DNA from 2 places in the Priestia aryabhattai genome. Region 1 is predicted to be linked to the other one. Evidence: a T-box and tRNA genes for the amino acid it is inferred to sense, from the RefSeq annotation. Region 1 holds a T-box; the other holds one or more tRNA genes.
The links. The T-box of region 1 lies ahead of thrS (threonine--tRNA ligase). A T-box ahead of a tRNA ligase gene usually reads a tRNA of that ligase, here a tRNA-Thr.

Region 1 (8,727 bases):
ATATCTTCTTCTTTTTAAACCAATAAAGAAATTATATCAAAAATCATGAAACTTTTTAGAGACTCGAACGTAAAGTAAGAAAACTGTGCCTTGTAAAGGAGGGAGCGTTATGTTTGTTATTGTTATCGTTCGCGTGTTCATTTTCGCGCTTGTTGCTTACACACTATTAAAATTGGTTCAGCATTTTCGCAGTCCAAAGCGGAAGCTTGTAGCAGCTCAGGAACATCAGCAATTTTTTGTCGTTGACGAAAAAACGAATATCCGCAAAAATTTTCTACTAACGTATAAAGGTATTTTATTTGAAGGAGAAAAATACAGCAATCCCAATGAACCAGAGTCTTTGTCAATTACAATGGTGTTAACAGATCCATCTCGATTACATGAACTGCAAAAACAAGATTTCAAGCTGCTGGAAAACCACGTACACGACATGTATCCAAATGCTCCTATTCGCTGGAAAAGCCCCGTTCGAGAATTTTTACACTGAGCACAAAATCATTTGTGCTCAGCTGATAACGAAAAAGAAAAGTAGATCAAGAGCGGAAAGAATAGGAAAACCTACTGTAAACGATGTGTGCTTCGTTTTATGACGATAGCAATACATACCAATCAGTCCTCCAATGGCTCCTCCGATAGCAGCTACCGTCCACAGTGTGCTTTCGGCAATTCTCCACTCATGTCTTTTCGCTTTTTGTTTATCTCTATACATCATTCCTATTCCTACTATATTAATGACAATAAAATAGGTAAGCAGCAGTTCATTCATGATATGTCCTCCGATAGCAAAAAAGCCTCATCATCTAAAGATGACGAGACTTTATATTAATTACTTATCTAAGCCTTTTTTAGCAGCAGTTGCTAATTCAGCAAATGCTTTTTCATCAGCTACAGCTAAGTCAGCAAGCATTTTGCGGTTAACTTCAATACCTGCTAATTTTAAACCGTGCATTAAACGGCTATAAGAAAGACCGTTCATACGAGCAGCTGCATTGATACGTGTGATCCATAATTTACGGAAGTCACGTTTTTTCTGACGACGGTCACGATAAGCATACATGTGAGATTTCATAACTTGCTGATTAGCAACTTTATATAATCTATGCTTCGAACCGAAGAAACCTTTAGCTAATTTTAAAACTTTTTTACGACGTTTGCGTGTTACTGTACCGCCTTTTACGCGTGGCATAATTGTTTACCTCCTGTATTGTTTCTATCTCAACCCAAATTACTTAATGTTATCTAATAAGTGACGGATACGTTTGAAGTCACCTTTGCTTACTAAAGAACCTTTACGTAATTTACGCTTTTGTTTTGTAGATTTGTTAGCGAATAAATGGCTTGTGTAAGCACGAGCACGTTTTAATTTACCGCTTCCAGTCTTTTTGAAACGCTTTGCAGCGCCACGATGTGTTTTCATTTTTGGCATGGGGTGTTCCTCCTCGTTCTATTACTTTTCGTTTTTAGGTGCCAAGACTAAGAACATGCTGCGGCCTTCCATTTTAGGAGCCGATTCAACTGAACTTACATCTTCGCAAGCTTGTGAAAAACGTTCAAGTACTTTTTGGCCAATCCCTTTATGAGTAATGGCACGACCTTTAAAGCGAATAGACGCTTTCACTTTGTCACCTTTTTCAAGGAACTTGCGTGCGTTACGAAGTTTAGTGTTAAAATCATGTTCATCAATTGTTGGACTTAAACGAACTTCTTTTAAGTTTACAACTTTTTGGTTTTTACGAGCTTCTCTTTCTTTACGTTGTTGCTCATAACGGAATTTACCGTAGTCCATAATACGACATACCGGCGGTTTCGCATTTGCAGCAACCATTACTAAGTCAAGATTTACTCGTGAAGCAATTTCTAATGCTTCATTTTTTGATTTAATTCCTAATTGTTCACCGTTTTGATCAATTAGACGAACTTCGCGAGCTCGAATGCCCTCGTTTACCATCATGTCCTTGCTAATAAGTAGCCACCTCCAAGGTTTAATGAGCGAATACGCTTGCTTAGACCGATTATTAACTCACACAAAAAAGTGTGAGTACATACTGCACCCACACTTCTATCGTTTTAATTAAGATACGATGTACCTGCTAACTGCTCTATGCGTCACTCAGGTGAGAAGCGGGTGCTTCTTCTTCTGTATAAACAAGTATTCAATTACTTAAGCTATTATAGTATCAACAAAGACAAAAGTCAATGATTTCGTTCTTTTTTCACAACAAAAGTTATTGTATCAAAGGAAAAACATTTATGCAACAGTTTTTTATAAATGTTAGATAAAAAAGCAGAGAATTTCGATTCTCTGCTTTTTCCATTAACGAGATGCTTCTGCTTTTACATTTTGTAAAAAGGCTTGGAAATTCACTGTTTCTGAATCCTGCTCACCATATTTACGTACGTTTACTGCTTTATCCTCTACTTCTTTATCCCCTACAACAAGCATGTAAGGAATTTTTTGCATTTGAGCCTCACGGATTTTATAGCCAATTTTCTCATCGCGAGAATCAAGTTCCACACGAATACCCGCAAGCTGAAGCTGTTCTTGCACTTCTTTTGCATACTCAAGGTGAACCGTAGGTGATACCGGAATCACTTGAACTTGTACAGGTGCTAACCACGTTGGGAAAGCTCCTTTGTATTCTTCGATTAAGAAAGCTACAAAGCGTTCCATTGTTGACACCACGCCGCGGTGAATAACAACAGGTCGATGTTGTTTTCCGTCTTCTCCTACATACGTTAAATCAAAGCGTTCAGGAAGTAAGAAATCCAATTGAACTGTAGATAGCGTCTCTTCTTTACCAAGAGCCGTTTTAACTTGAACATCTAGCTTTGGACCGTAGAATGCCGCTTCGCCTTCAACTTCATAATAATCAAGGTCAAGTTCATCCATTGCGTCTTTTAACATGCTTTGTGCTTTTTCCCACATTGCATCATCATCGAAGTATTTTTCTGTATCTTCAGGGTCACGGTAAGATAGACGGAATGAATAATTTTCAAATCCAAAATCTTTATAAACCGCTTCAACTAAGCGAACCACACGAATAAATTCTTCTTTGATTTGATCCGGTCGTACAAAGATATGCGCATCATTTAGCGTCATGCCTCGAACACGCTGAAGTCCTGATAATGCTCCTGACATTTCGTAGCGGTGCATCGTTCCAAGCTCAGCAATACGGATTGGAAGCTCACGATAGCTGTGAATACCTTGTTTGTAAACCATCATGTGATGAGGACAGTTCATTGGACGAAGAACCAGGTCCTCGTTATCCATTTCCATTGCAGGGAACATGTCATCTTGGTAGTGCTCCCAGTGGCCAGACGTTTTGTAAAGTTCTACACTTCCCAGCACTGGAGTGTAAACGTGCTGATAACCAAGGCTTACTTCTTTATCTACGATATAACGCTCGATAATACGGCGGATTGTCGCACCTTTTGGAAGCCATAAAGGCAGACCTTGTCCTACTTTTTGAGAGTTTGTAAATAAGTTTAACTCTTTACCAAGTTTACGGTGGTCACGTTCTTTTGCTTCTTCAAGAAGACGAAGATGCTCGTCTAAATCTGCTTTTGTAAAGAATGCTGTACCGTAAATACGCTGCAGCATTTGATTATCACTGTCTCCGCGCCAATAAGCACCAGCCACGCTTAATAGTTTAAATTCTTTAATTTTGCCTGTTGACGGCACGTGCACGCCTCGACAAAGGTCAAAGAATTCGCCTTGTTGGTAAATCGTAACCTTTTCACCTGCTGGAATCGCATCGATCAATTCAAGTTTTAGTTCATCGCCGACTTCTTTATAAAGTTGAATTGCTTCTTCCCGAGAAACTTCTTTTCGTTCAATTTCAATATTTGAATTAACGATTTTTTTCATTTCTTTTTCAATTTTACCTAAATCTTCAGGAGTAATTGAATCTTCCATATCGATATCATAGTAAAAACCATTTTCAATGACCGGTCCTACACCTAGCTGTACTTTTGCATCTTTGTATAAACGTTTGATTGCTTGAGCCATTAAATGCGCTGTACTATGACGCATAATTTCAAGCGCTTCAGGAGCATCTTGCGTAATGATTTCAAGACTGCCATCTTGTTCGATTGGCGTACGTAAATCCAGTAGCTCGCCGTTTACTTTACCTGCTAATGCTTTTTTCTTTAATCCCGGGCTAATAGAAGCCGCAATATCTTCTGTTGATGATCCTTTTGGATACTCTTTAACAGCTCCATCAGGAAATGTCATTTTGATTACTTCTGACACAACTTTCCACTCCTTTAACATAACTGAATAAACTTTTTGTAAAAACAAAAAACTCGTCCCTTATAAAAAGGGACGAGTTGTGTATACACGCGGTACCACCCTTGTTTCCTCTTCGTATCTTGGATAACCCAAAGAACCCGAAGCGGCTCGAGGTTTTATAACGGAAATTCCGTCAGTAATTACTAGAGACGCTGCTCGTTTACTACTGAAGTTTAGAGGTGGTAAGAATATATTCCGTGTTAGGAGATTTTCAGCCTAGATCTCCCTCTCTACAAACCGTAAATATACACTCATGTCCTCATCATAACTTGTAACATATAGCTGTTTTTCAATATGCATTTATTATATTCATTTTCAAAATAGAAATCAACCTTTCACGTTATATTTTGCTTTTGATCAAACGGAAATTCATTTTTTTCGTATAACATAACTTTTTCTTGGAAGATATTTTGAATGGTATAAACAAAATCATGATCATGCTGGTCGCTATACAGATGAATAGCAGCTGGAGATAAACTTAGCAAAGGCGCGATAATAGTTGAGTCTATGTATAATGATTCTTGTTCAGATAAAAAGGCCTCTGCTAGAGCTGCACATTCACGTTCAGGAACATATCTACTGCTGTGGTCGTACAATACAAACTTGTTTTTATTCAAGTGCATCACATACACATCACCTGTAGATGACTGTCTTTCATTAGCTGCTTGACGCAGCTGATGAATAAGAATTTGATAGTCTTGTTCAAGCTTATATTCATCAATCGCCAGCTCAGCATAATAGCGCAGCCGCTCTTGATATTCTTTTAAACGGAATTGGAGAAAAGACTCAAAGGTGAATGTTACATTATGAATGAAGAAGTCTTGAAGAGCCTGGCGGATAAGTAATTCTCTTGGAAGAGAAAATGTTTTTTGCGGAATTTCGCCTCTCTCTCCTTCCATAATCCCCCCCATAATTTGAAGCAGCAAATCTTGCTCTTCCTCTTCTGAATAGAAAAATTGTTCTTTTAATATGTTTACCATCATCTTTTTTTCTTTCTTTTTTAAAATCACGTGCGTTAATACCGGTATTACCATGTCTTGTAAAATGGCCTCTCTATTGTATGTCTCATCAATTACTAAAAGCTGATTATTCACCAACTTCAAGCACTGTGAACCATATGATAAAGCGCTTCGCTTAGCGCATAAAGACTCATATACAACGACTGCGTCTTCTACATATTTAAAGAATATTTTCATTCCTCATAGCCCCCCTTTGGACACGCTTTATTAATGTATATGGGGCAACATGCAAAAAAATGAGCAAGTCGTTACAAGAAATGTAAAACGACCTGCTCATCTATTTCGTTTATTCTCTCCATTCATTTCAACAGGAATGGCTAGAGACTTAATTCGTTCCATGACACGAGCGGCTTTGAGCTCTTCCTGCTCGCCTCTTTGTGTATAAGTCAAATGATGTTGAAGCTCTTTAAAATTTAAATTCGAACTAAAAAATGTCGGCAAATTTTCAAGCATGCGGAACTGCAAAATCGTGCCCAACACATCGTCTCTCATCCAGCTCGTTACGGATTCTGCTCCGAGATCATCAAGCATAAGAACCGGTACTTTTTTGACATACTCTATCTTCTCATTGAAGCTTTGATCTTGAAAAGAACCTTTTAACTCACGCAAAAACTCCGGGACATAAAGAATTGTAGATTTCACTTTCTTTTCGGCTAACGCATTGGCAATTGCTCCAAGAAAATAAGTTTTCCCCACACCAAACGAACCGTGTAAATATAAAGCTTTCATTTTCTTATTTGGCTCATATTCTCGCACAAAATCTCTTACTAGTTTAATGGCTTCAAATCTTCCCTGCTCAATTTCAATATCAGACATTGTTGCCTGTAAAATTTCTTTGGGCACATACATACACTGAATAAAAGATTCTTGTTCTTTTCGCTCCTCTTCTTGCACTTTCCTAGGACAGCGTTCATACTGCAAATCAATGTTACGGCCTTTCACAACCAGCTGAGGGTGGTATCCCTTCACCATGTTGACACAGCTTTGCAGAGAAGGGCATTTGTCACAGCATTTGCTTTGGTCAATAAATTCATGCATCTTCATCAAGCCTCGGTCAACCATTTGCTCATCTAACTCATGGCGATGCTCTTGCAGAAACGTTTTAACTTCGGAATTAGACAGGATACTGTTTTTTAATGCTTCTAAGCGTGCTTTAAAATCCTTTTTGTTCACTAACTGGTTTAGCGAATCATTGATAGGCTTCATCTTTTTCACCTCATCTCTATCATACCTGCTTTTTATTCTTTATGCTTTTGTTTTAACTCTTTATCTAACTGCTTCAGTTCTTCTTGTAGCTTTCGTTTTTCTTCTTCAAATCCGTCCACTTCTTTTGAAGGCTGCTTTTTCTCTTCTTTTTCTTCATCGTTCAGCCAATCTGGCACCATTTCTTTACGCACAATCTTTCGTCCGGCTGTTTTTTTATTTTGCTTTGCTTCCGTCCAATTTTGATATTCTTTCTGTTCATTTTTAGCTAAATTCATGGCATCTTGAACAGTTTGTACCTTTTTGCGTGCCCAGTGTCCAGCAATTTTCTCTACATAGCTCTTAGATAATTTCATATCGGATCTTAGCATAACATAGTAAATCAGAACATTTACTACCCCTGGTGAAAGCTTTTGATTAAACATCACTTCTTCAATCATTTGAAGGTCTGCTTTGGATGGCTCTGCTCCCCCTGAAAACTCAATCAACAGCTGTCGGGGGGAAGTCACTTCAAGCTGTTGAATGAGCTGCTCTTCCTTCGTCTGAGGCTGCTTTTCCTGCATGGTACGAAGCATAGGTGGCTGAATTTGTTCGCTTAGATTTGGAAGTGCTTCTCCATTCTCAAATTGGTAAAAGGACTGTGCTGCTTTTCTAAGCAATTCAACATCAACTTGATCGTTCTCATTTAGCGAATCGAGCACCACATTTTTCATTTGAAGAGGATCGATGCCGTATAAAAAGGCTAGCTTTTCAATCGCTTGTTTTACTTTAGATGTAATGGACCTTTTCGAAATCATTGAATCTGTTAGACCTGCTAAAAATAAGTCAAAATCAAAGGAATCCGGGCTCATCTCAATAGAAGCGCGTTTTGAGGAATCCATAAAGTCCGTTTGAGCATCAGGAGAAAATACCTCCTTGCTTTCAGACTGAAAACTTGGAGCCAGCTCCGTTGCTTTAACTGATTTAAATACATCGTTAAATGAATGCGTCACATCTTTGAACGATTGGTCATCAACGAGTGAATCCGAAAAATAATTTTTTACTTTTTGAAAGATAGATTTTCCTAGTCGGTTATATAAATATACATTTAACACGCCATCGTTAAAGAACTGATGGGGCGTAAGAGGAGGAATGAGCTCATAAATGAACACACGAACATCATCTTCTTCCTTAATATATGTTTTTAACAAACCAATGCCTTCTAATTTTAACCGCTCATGGTAAATAGCTTTCAAATTAATTTGCATCATTGACATTAGATGATGATGCGTGGACTCTTTTCCCCATAAACGATCTTGTTCCAGCTCGCTCCATAACGTCATATACAAACCAAAACACGTCGTACCCACCAACGGCTGATAGAGCATTGTTAAAATCTTTCGGTCGTATTCCTGCAGTATGCCGTTCGAACGAACAACATAACGATCGACCGGTATCATTTCTTTCCAGTGTTGTTCTTTCATGTCGTTCCCTACCTACTTTTAAAGTAATAGAAATGACAAAAAAAGAGCCTAAAGAATACTTCAATAGCTCTTTTACAGTCGTTCCTTCTTAATCAAATCTTTTAATTCATCAATAAATACATTGATGTCTTTAAATTGTCGGTATACAGAAGCAAATCGAACATAAGAGACTTCATCGATAGCAGCTAATCGCTCCATCACCATTTCTCCTACCACATCTGACTGCACCTCTGATGTACCCTGACTGCGCAGCTCCGTTTCAATATCGTGTACAGTATCTTCTAATTGTTTTAAGCTTACTTGGCGTTTTTCACACGCCTTAATTAACCCTCGAAGGATTTTGTCTTTGCTGAACTCTTCTCTCGCTCCATCTTTTTTTACAACAATTAACGGAAGTTCTTCTACTTTCTCAAAAGTTGTAAAACGATAGTGACACTCTTCGCATTCACGTCTTCTACGAATAGAGCGGCCTTCTTCTACAGGGCGCGAGTCCAGCACTCTCGTTCCATTGTAATGACAGGATGGGCACTTCATATTCTCAGCTCCAATAATAAACCTTGTTTTTCTTTTTATTTTCTCTCATATAAGTTAATTTTCATCTATGTTAGCCGGCTATTCGCCATTTATTATGATTGTTATCATCATTTCCTTTAACAAACAAGATGCTATATTAAAGGATTTACTTTATTCCATCTTATAGAAAACAAGGCTTGAATACAAGTAAAGGAAAAGGAATTTCCCCATTTTATTT
Region 2 (8,727 bases), 820 kb from region 1:
TCATACTGGAGATGTCAAAATCAGCTTTTTATCTTTTCAAGAAAATGATTATACCCCCCGTCAAGAAGCTACGATTCCACAGCTTCTTTTAGTCGTTCATGGGGAAGGCTGGGTAGCTGGCGATAACGGACTGAAAATTTATATCAAACAAGGTGAATCAGCATTTTGGAGAGCCGGGGAATCTTTTGAAGTCGGGAGTCTAACTGCTATGACAGGATTACTAATTGAAGGATTAGATATTGCTCCTCAAAAGCTGCTTACTTCTTTCTCACGAACAAATGTAAATTAAAAAGCCGCTTTGACGCGGCTTTTTTTATTGTCTTAGTAATTGAGCGTAGCTTTCTGCACTATCTTGCATGACTTTGTCACTCAGGTCACCGCCTGCTCCTTGAAATAAAAATGGGGTTTGGAACTTCATACCTGTTAAATTTGCCATAGCTTGAAAAGGAAGAAGCAGATTACTCATTGGATAACGGTTGTAGCCGCCTTCTTGATAAGCTTCTGCAGGGCCTCCTGTGGAAGTAGCCACGATAAACTCTTTTCCGTGAAGTTTAGTGCCTTTGCTGCCATAAGCCCATCCGTATGTTAATACAACATCTTGCCACTCTTTTAAGAGTGCTGGTGAGCTGTACCAGTAAAATGGAAATTGAAAAACAATACGATCGAATTGAACAGCTAACTCCTGCTCTTTTTCTACATCAATTTTAGAATCGGGATAGGCTGCGTATAAATCATGAACGTACACATTCTCTTCTTTTTTTACTCGCTCTGCCCACGCTTTATTAATACGAGAAGATGCTAAGTTTGGATGTGCTAAAATAATCAGTGTTTTCATTTTGATACTCTCCTTCTGATGTCTGTGCTTGCTTTATTCTTTCCTATTTTTTATGCTTGCCTCTAACAGCTTGTTCAGTCATTCTTTCCTTTTTAGTCAGGAAATCCGAGCTAGTTTACACTTATAAACTACCAGTATTATCATTCTTCTTCAACAAAATTGATTTCGCTTTTATCCCCTTTGATTTTCTTATGTATCCAAAACGGCAGATAAAGGACAAGAAAGCTAAGAATCATGATTCCCTCAACCCATACTAAATACCAAGGATGAGGTCCTAGAATATCCAACAAGGAAGCGTGCCCTGGCTTTTTCATCATGTATAAATAATTCGCACCGATCAAACGATTCATTATATAGATAAAAGCTCCATAAAGATTAACAAACAGCACGCTTACCCATAAAGAACGAAATGTCGGCTGATATCTGCAGGTAGCAATTAGCACACAGCAAGCAAGTACCACACCGCCATGAGATACATAGAACTGCACATAGCGAAACTGGGCATACGCATAACCGCCAAGGTCTGGGGTAATCATCGCTTGAACAGAGCTGCTGATTCCTGCGAAGTACACAAAATAAAAAAGAAACCTGCTTTTGGTTATCAGCATAACAGCAGCCAGCAGCACGACTATATCACTTAGCTGAAGAGGCAAAGAAGTTTTAGCAGACCACTGATGGCAGTCGATTTCCCAAGCCTGGTAGGCCACTTCTGAAGCTATTAGAACGAATGAAAGCAAACCGAACACACACATCTTCCTTCTCAGCTGCTTTCGACACCAAAAAATACATGCTCCTATGACAACGATGATGGCTAAAGTTACAAGATGTTCAACTGAAAAAAGCTGAAAGGAATGTTGTACAGGATGACACGTAAAAAACCTATTCATACCGGCGCCTCCCTTCCATCAGAAAACAAATTCGGTACCTTTAGCTTGTTCATAAGACCTTATTTTCATTAATGCGCAGTTTTCTCACAATAAAAAAGCAATTACACAGCAGCTGGTGCCTGTAATTGCTTTTTTTTCATTTTTATTCTTTAATTAATCCTTTTTTCACTAAGAATTGATGAGCGACTTCTTCAGCCGTTTTCCCTTTCGCATTTACTTGATAGTTCATTTCACGCATTTCGTCGTCACTGATTTTACCGCCCAGTTGATTTAAGATTTTTTTCAGTTCAGGGTGCTCTTTTAGCGTATCTTCACGAAGCACAGGCGCTCCTTGATACGGAGGGAAGAACTGCTGGTCGTCTTTTAAGACTTTTAAACCAAACTGTTTGATTTCAGGATCCGTTGCGTAAGCATCAAGCATGTTAATATCGCCTTTTTCTACAGCGCGATAGCGAAGCTTGGGCTCCATCGTTTTAATATTCGGGAAGGTAAGGCCATATTCTTTCTGAATGCCTACATAGCCGTCTTCACGATCTTTAAACTCAAGCGTCAACCCTGCTTTTACTTTATCTCTTGCATTTGCCAAATCCGAAATAGTCGTTAGATTATTTTCTTTTGCAAATTCTTTTGTTACTGTCAATGTGTACGTATTATTAAACTTCATTGGATCTAAATAGACAAGGCCGAATTTCTTTTGAAATCCTTCTTTTGCTTGATTGTACACCTGTGTTTCATCTTTGCTGTCCGGCTGTTCCTTTAGATGCGTCACAATGGCTGTACCCGTATACTCAGGGTACAAATCAATCTCCTTGTTACGCAGAGCCTCAAATACAAATACCGTTTTTCCAAGTGACGAACGCAGATTTACTTTCATATCGGTTTGATCTTCAATTAATTCTTTGTACATATTAATTAAAATATCTTGTTCTGCGCCAATTTTCCCTCCGATAACAAGGTCTGGTTTTGTTGCGCTCATCGCAGCAAACGGAGAAACAAGAATGAGTATTAATACGATAATCATAATGAACGAGCGTTTTTTAGATCCTTTTTTAGCCGAGTGTTCAATCGTTCGCAGAATTCCATCGAAAATAAGCGCTAATAATGCTGCTGGAATGGCTCCTAATAAAATCAAACTATTATCACTTCGGTCAATACCAAGCAAAATTAAGCTTCCCAGTCCGCCTGCTCCGATAAGAGCCACGATTGTCGCTGTACCAATAATCAGTACCATCGCTGTGCGAATTCCAGCCATAATGACAGGAAGTGCAAGAGGAAGTTCTACTTTAATTAATCGTCTCCACGAGTTCATCCCCATCGCTTTGGATGCTTCAATTAAAGATGGGTCCACTTCTTTAATTCCGGTATATGTATTTCGTACAATAGGAAGAAGCGAATATAAAAACAGTGCAATAACCGCGGGAAAAGTTCCAATTCCGACAAGAGGAATTAGTAATCCTAATAAAGCGAGTGAAGGAATGGTTTGCAGTACGGCTGTTACCCCAATGATAGGTTCAGCAATGCGGTCATGCCTCGTTAAGTACAGCCCGAGCGGCACTGAAATTAACACGGCGATAACAAGAGCCAGTACTGAAATTTGGATGTGTTCTAGAAGAGCTTGAAACAGTGTGTCTCCCCGTTGATCTAATAATGTGCTCAGTGTATTCATTACAGCGTTCCTCCTTCTTTCATTTTATCAGAAAGAAACGCTAATAGAGTTTTGCGCGTTACAACGCCAATGCGCTTGCTCCCTTTTTTCACGGCTACTGCTTCATGGTCGTAAAGGGCGTCCATTGCTTGCTGAACAGTGGCGGTTGAAGCTAACTCTTCAGTTGCTTCTACGTCTGGTTGTTCACTTTTTTTTACAAACATATCCAATGTCTCAAATAAAGCATTGCCTTGATTTCCAATAAACGTTTTTACAAATTCATTTTTAGGCTTTTGAATGAATTCTTCCGGCGTTCCAACTTGGACAATTTCTCCATCTTTCATCAGGCAAATACGATCTCCAAGCGTCATCGCTTCGCTCATATCATGCGTAACAAACACAAATGTTTTTTTGATTTTTTCTTTTAAGCTAATAACATCTTGCTGAAGCTGTTCGCGGCTTAACGGATCGAGGGCACTAAAGGGTTCGTCCATTAAAATAACGGGAGGATCAGCTGCGAGGGCACGTGCTACACCGACACGTTGCTGCTGGCCACCTGAGAGCTCAGACGGCTTTCGGTTTCGATACTGCTTTGGGTCTAGTCCTACCAAGGTAAGCAGTTCATCAATGCGCTTTTTGATTTTATTTTTCTTCCAATGCTTCATCTCGGGTACAATGGCTATATTTTCGGCAATGGTCATATGAGGAAAAAGAGCAATCTGCTGCAAGACATAACCAATGTTCCAGCGTAACTCATGTATGTTGTGGTCCGATACGAGCTTATCTTTTATGTATAGTTCTCCTTCGGTAATATCATGAAGACGGTTAATCATTTTTAAGGTGGTTGTTTTCCCACACCCACTCGGACCAATTAAAACGAAAAACTCCCCTTCTTTAATTTCTAGATTAATATTTTTCACGGCAGTTGTACCGTCTGGGTATTGCTTTGACACATTCTTAAACGTAATCAAATTATCGTTCACACTCCCTGTTGAAATTTAACCCCTAGTTTCGTGTACCCAATACTTAGAAGCAATAAACATTCTTTTAAGAATATTTTTAAATATGATTCATAAGACTTAGTGGAAAAGATACACATGTTTTCTAACAGCTTCCTAATAAAGCTATCAAACTGTTAAAGTTTTCACAAGGTGAGGAAGAATAATTTTAAAGCCAACAAAAATAAAAAAACCTCCTTTCAACAAGAAAGAAGGTTTTTTAGTATGCTAGCGACAGGGATCGAACCTGCGACCTCTTGCTTACCATGCAAGTGCTCTACCTACTGAGCTACACCAGCGTCTTGGAAAATTATATCACGTTTAAATTCATTTAGGAAGCGCTTTTTTAAATTTTTTTATTGGTATATTCTCTAATTTGCGTCTTCTGAAATTCGCACTTTCTACAAAGTTCCATATTTTATGTTAGAACTCCTTACATAAATTGTGTGAATTTTCTTTTTCTATATTACCCTTAGTAAAAGAGCTTACAAAAGAAGGGAAGAAAATAGATGGAACAACAACCAACCATGACCAAATCAAAAACGGCAACTCCCTACCCAAGAGACTGCACGTTCAGCCTAGAAGATTGGACGACGCTCGCCAAGTATTGGTACCCCGTCGCACGCTGTAGTGATGTAACAGAGAAACCAACGTCCGTAAAGTTACTAGATGTAAATCTAGTTCTATACCGCACCACAAACAAGGTTGTAGCGGCTCGTGATTTATGCGTTCACCGAGGTACACCGCTTAGCATGGGCTGGGTGGAAGATGATGAGATTATCTGTCCTTACCACGGCTTCCGCTATGCAACAGACGGCGCATGCACGTCGATTCCAGCTCACCCCGACGCCAACATTTCTCCCCGCCTGTGCATGGCCGTCTATCCAGTTATTGAACGATTTGGATTAGTGTGGACTTCCCTGACAGGAGAACAAGATAACCTGCCTTATTTCGATGCGTGGGATGACCCTGATTTTCAGCAAATTGTTTGTCCGAGTTTTGATATCATGGGTTCAGCCGGTCGTCAAATGGAAGGCTTTTTAGACGTAGCTCATTTTGCTTGGGTTCACACGGACACGTTTGGCGATCGAAACAACGCTTTTGTGCCTAAATATAAAGTAAGCGAAACAGATTATGGGCTTCATGTAGAATATACGAGCACCGTGAGCAATTATTCTAAAGAACAGCAGCATTTAAATCCACCCGATTTTAAATGGCTTCGCGTCTTTGATGTTTATCCGCCGTTTACAGCTACATTAAAGGTTTACTTCCCGCAAGGCGCAGAGCTGTGGATTATGAACGCAGTCTCTCCTATTTCAGCCCGCGAAACGCGTTTATTCGCGCCAATCGCTCGAAACTTTGACAAAGATTCGAGTGTCGAAGGTGTGTATGACTTTAATCTTCGCGTCTTTGACGAAGACCGTGAAATGGTTGAAAACCAAAAGCCTGAAGACTTGCCTTTAGACCTGCAGATGGAAGCGCATATTATGGCTGATCAAACGTCCATTGGCTACCGGAAATTATTAAAGAAAATGGGCTTAAGCTTTAGATATACAAGCTAAAAAAATCCCCGCTGTCTAAGCGGGGATTTTTTTTTATTTAGCAAACTGCTCGCGTCCTGCTTTTTCCTTTACCACTTCATCTTCACTTGCTGGCGTTGCGCGTTTCATAAACAATGAAAGAATTAATGCAACCACCACTAGTACTACTGAGACGGCAAACGCATCGTTAATTCCTTGCACCATTGCCTGCATCCCAATTTGTTCTTTGATTTGAGCTGCCCCGGCTGCCGTTGCATTAGCTGACCCTGCTCCGCTCATTGCATCTTGAGCCAGCTCTTTTGCATGCGTAGCTGTACGGTTTGACATCACCGTTACTAAAAGAGCCGAACCAATAGCTCCCGATACTTGTTGAAGCGTATTATTCATCGCAGTACCATGCGGATTAAAGCGCTGCGGCAGCTGATTTAACCCGTTTGTCATAACCGGCATCATAACCATAGACATTCCGAACATGCGAAGCGTGTAAAGCGTAATGAGCGTTGTATACGTCGTATTAAGCTCTAAGTTACTGAAGAAATACGTCGTAACCGCTGTAATAGCTAGACCCGTTACAGCCAGTGCACGCGCTCCGAATTTATCAAATAATTTTCCGGTAATCGGTGACATCACACCCATTAATAACGCACCCGGAAGCATTAATAGTCCTGAATGAAGCGGAGAAATGCCTCGTACGGTTTGAACATAAATTGGCATTAACAGCATCGCTGAGAATAATGCCATTGTGATCACCATTGAAATCGTTGACGATAAAGCAAACATTGGATATTTAAAAATGCGGAATTCAAGCATAGGTGTTTCTAACTTGAACTGACGCGTAATAAATAAAATCAGAGCCACAGCTCCTACGATAATTGTGCCGTACACTTCCATAGAATCCCAGCCTTTATCTCCTGCTGAGCTAAATCCGTATAGAAGTCCTCCAAATCCAATTGTAGATAACACAAGGGATAAGAAATCCAAATTGATTTCCACTTTTTCTTTTTTGTCTTTTAATAGGAAGAAAGCGCCTATTAATACAATTGCCGCAATCGGCGTAACAAGGTGGAACAGCATTCTCCACTCATAGTGTTCAATTAGCCACCCTGATAATGTAGGACCAATTGCCGGAGCAAAAATCATAACTAAACCGAAAATCCCCATCGCAGCTCCGCGTTTTTCTAATGGAAAACTTGTTAGCAATACGTTCATTAAAAGCGGCATCATGATGGCCGCGCCTGATGCTTGAATAATACGAGCGGTTAACAATACAGAAAATACGGGCGAAGCACCGGCAAGTATCGTTCCTGCTGTAAATAAAGTCATCGCCGTTAAAAATAATCCTCTGACAGAATAGCGCTGAATTAAAAAAGCGGTAGTTGGAATCATAATACCATTCACCAACATATAACCAGTAGAAAGCCACTGGACAGTTGACGTTGTCACATCTAAGTCTTTCATGATAGACGGCAGCGCCACGTTTAATAACGTTTCATTCAACAATGAGATAAAAGCGCCAATTAACAAAATAGCAATTATGCCATACGGCGGCTTTTCCATTTGATTTATTGATTGACTCATTATTGTACCTCCTTATACTTTAAGTTCATTTTTTTAGACACATGTTCTACATAGAGTATGTTATACTCTGAGTTCAATTTATGCAAGCGAAAAATCCTGCGTTAATACCCTTTACTCATTCGACTTTTTTAGTCCTATAATCCTTTTATATCAATATATCGACGGGATATCGCTAATCCGTTTTAAAAAGAACATTTGTGTAAACGCTTTAAATCATGTATCATAAAGTTGGACCATGAGTCTAATTTTTTTATATTTAGGTGATAATAATGAATAATCGAAAGCAGCAAGTTGTGAAAAATGCACACCATCTCTTCGTTGAAAAAGGATTTCAAGCTACATCTATTCAAGACATCATTGATTATAGCGGCATTTCAAAAGGAACATTCTACAACTATTTTTCATCAAAAAATGAATTATTAATCGCTGTTTTTACATGGCTTCATACAACCATTGAACAAGAGCGCAATCAGCTGTTGGTTGGTAAAAGCCTGACCGATATAGATGTATTTATTAAACAAATCGATGCGCAGATGAAAAACCATCATAAACATAAATTTTTTACATTACTTGAAGAAGTATTTGTTTCCAATGATCCTGATTTAAAGTCATACATAAAAAAAACCCAGTTTATTGAAGTAAACTGGATTTATAAACGGTTCATTGATTTATTTGGACAAGAAAAGAAACCATATCTACTAGATTGTGCAATTATGTTTCTTGGTATACTTCATCGTAACTTTCACTATAATTTTATGGTTAACGGCACAAATACTGACCCACATGAGATCATAAGCTACAGCGTCAAGCGCTTGTTTCCTCTTGTAGACGAAGTAGCAAGTTCAGGAGACATTTTGCTCGATCCGCAAACAATCAAAGAATGGCTTCCATCCTGCCCGAATACCAGAAATCAAATAGAACAGGACATTTCTACAGCACTTATTGATTTAAAAAAACAAGTTCACAAACAATTTACTGATGAATTCGAACGTCAAAAATGCACAGAGCTTATTAGCTTTATTGAAGAAGAGCTGTTTAAACAATCGAATCCTCGCAAGTTTGTTGTTGATAGTGCTCTTCATTCCTTAAAGCAGCTGCCTGTTAACAAAAGTAAAACGAAGCTAGAAAAACTGCAGGCGATGATTGATCAGTACGTGAGTGAACTTCATTAAATAAAAAGCAGTCCTAAAGCTGCTCTTTATTCGCAAAGGGGAAATTGAAGTGAAAAGCACGTTTCTTTTCC

Region 2: it encodes a tRNA-Thr, which carries the amino acid that the T-box ahead of thrS (threonine--tRNA ligase) is inferred to sense. The anticodon was not compared.

The regions. Positions count from the first base shown of each region.
Region 1 is NZ_JAMBOQ010000001.1:1,119,103-1,127,829, forward strand. It holds gene M3225_RS05790 (hypothetical protein) at 110-487, shown strand; gene M3225_RS05795 (DUF1294 domain-containing protein) at 506-766, opposite strand; gene rplT (50S ribosomal protein L20) at 827-1,186, opposite strand; gene rpmI (50S ribosomal protein L35) at 1,226-1,426, opposite strand; gene infC (translation initiation factor IF-3) at 1,448-1,951, opposite strand; ribosomal protein L20 leader region at 2,021-2,143, opposite strand; gene thrS (threonine--tRNA ligase) at 2,315-4,273, opposite strand; T-box leader at 4,318-4,566, opposite strand; gene ytxC (sporulation protein YtxC) at 4,627-5,487, opposite strand; gene dnaI (primosomal protein DnaI) at 5,584-6,516, opposite strand; gene M3225_RS05830 (replication initiation and membrane attachment family protein) at 6,549-7,976, opposite strand; gene nrdR (transcriptional regulator NrdR) at 8,049-8,510, opposite strand.
Region 2 is NZ_JAMBOQ010000001.1:302,416-311,142, forward strand. It holds gene M3225_RS01580 (hypothetical protein) at 1-289, shown strand, start outside; gene M3225_RS01585 (NAD(P)H-dependent oxidoreductase) at 314-835, opposite strand; gene M3225_RS01590 (YwaF family protein) at 976-1,722, opposite strand; gene M3225_RS01595 (ABC transporter permease/substrate-binding protein) at 1,865-3,388, opposite strand; gene M3225_RS01600 (ABC transporter ATP-binding protein) at 3,388-4,338, opposite strand; tRNA gene M3225_RS01605 (tRNA-Thr) at 4,592-4,664, opposite strand; gene M3225_RS01610 (aromatic ring-hydroxylating oxygenase subunit alpha) at 4,875-5,927, shown strand; gene M3225_RS01615 (DHA2 family efflux MFS transporter permease subunit) at 5,961-7,484, opposite strand; gene M3225_RS01620 (TetR/AcrR family transcriptional regulator) at 7,754-8,656, shown strand; gene M3225_RS01625 (ATP-binding protein) at 8,683-8,727, opposite strand, start outside.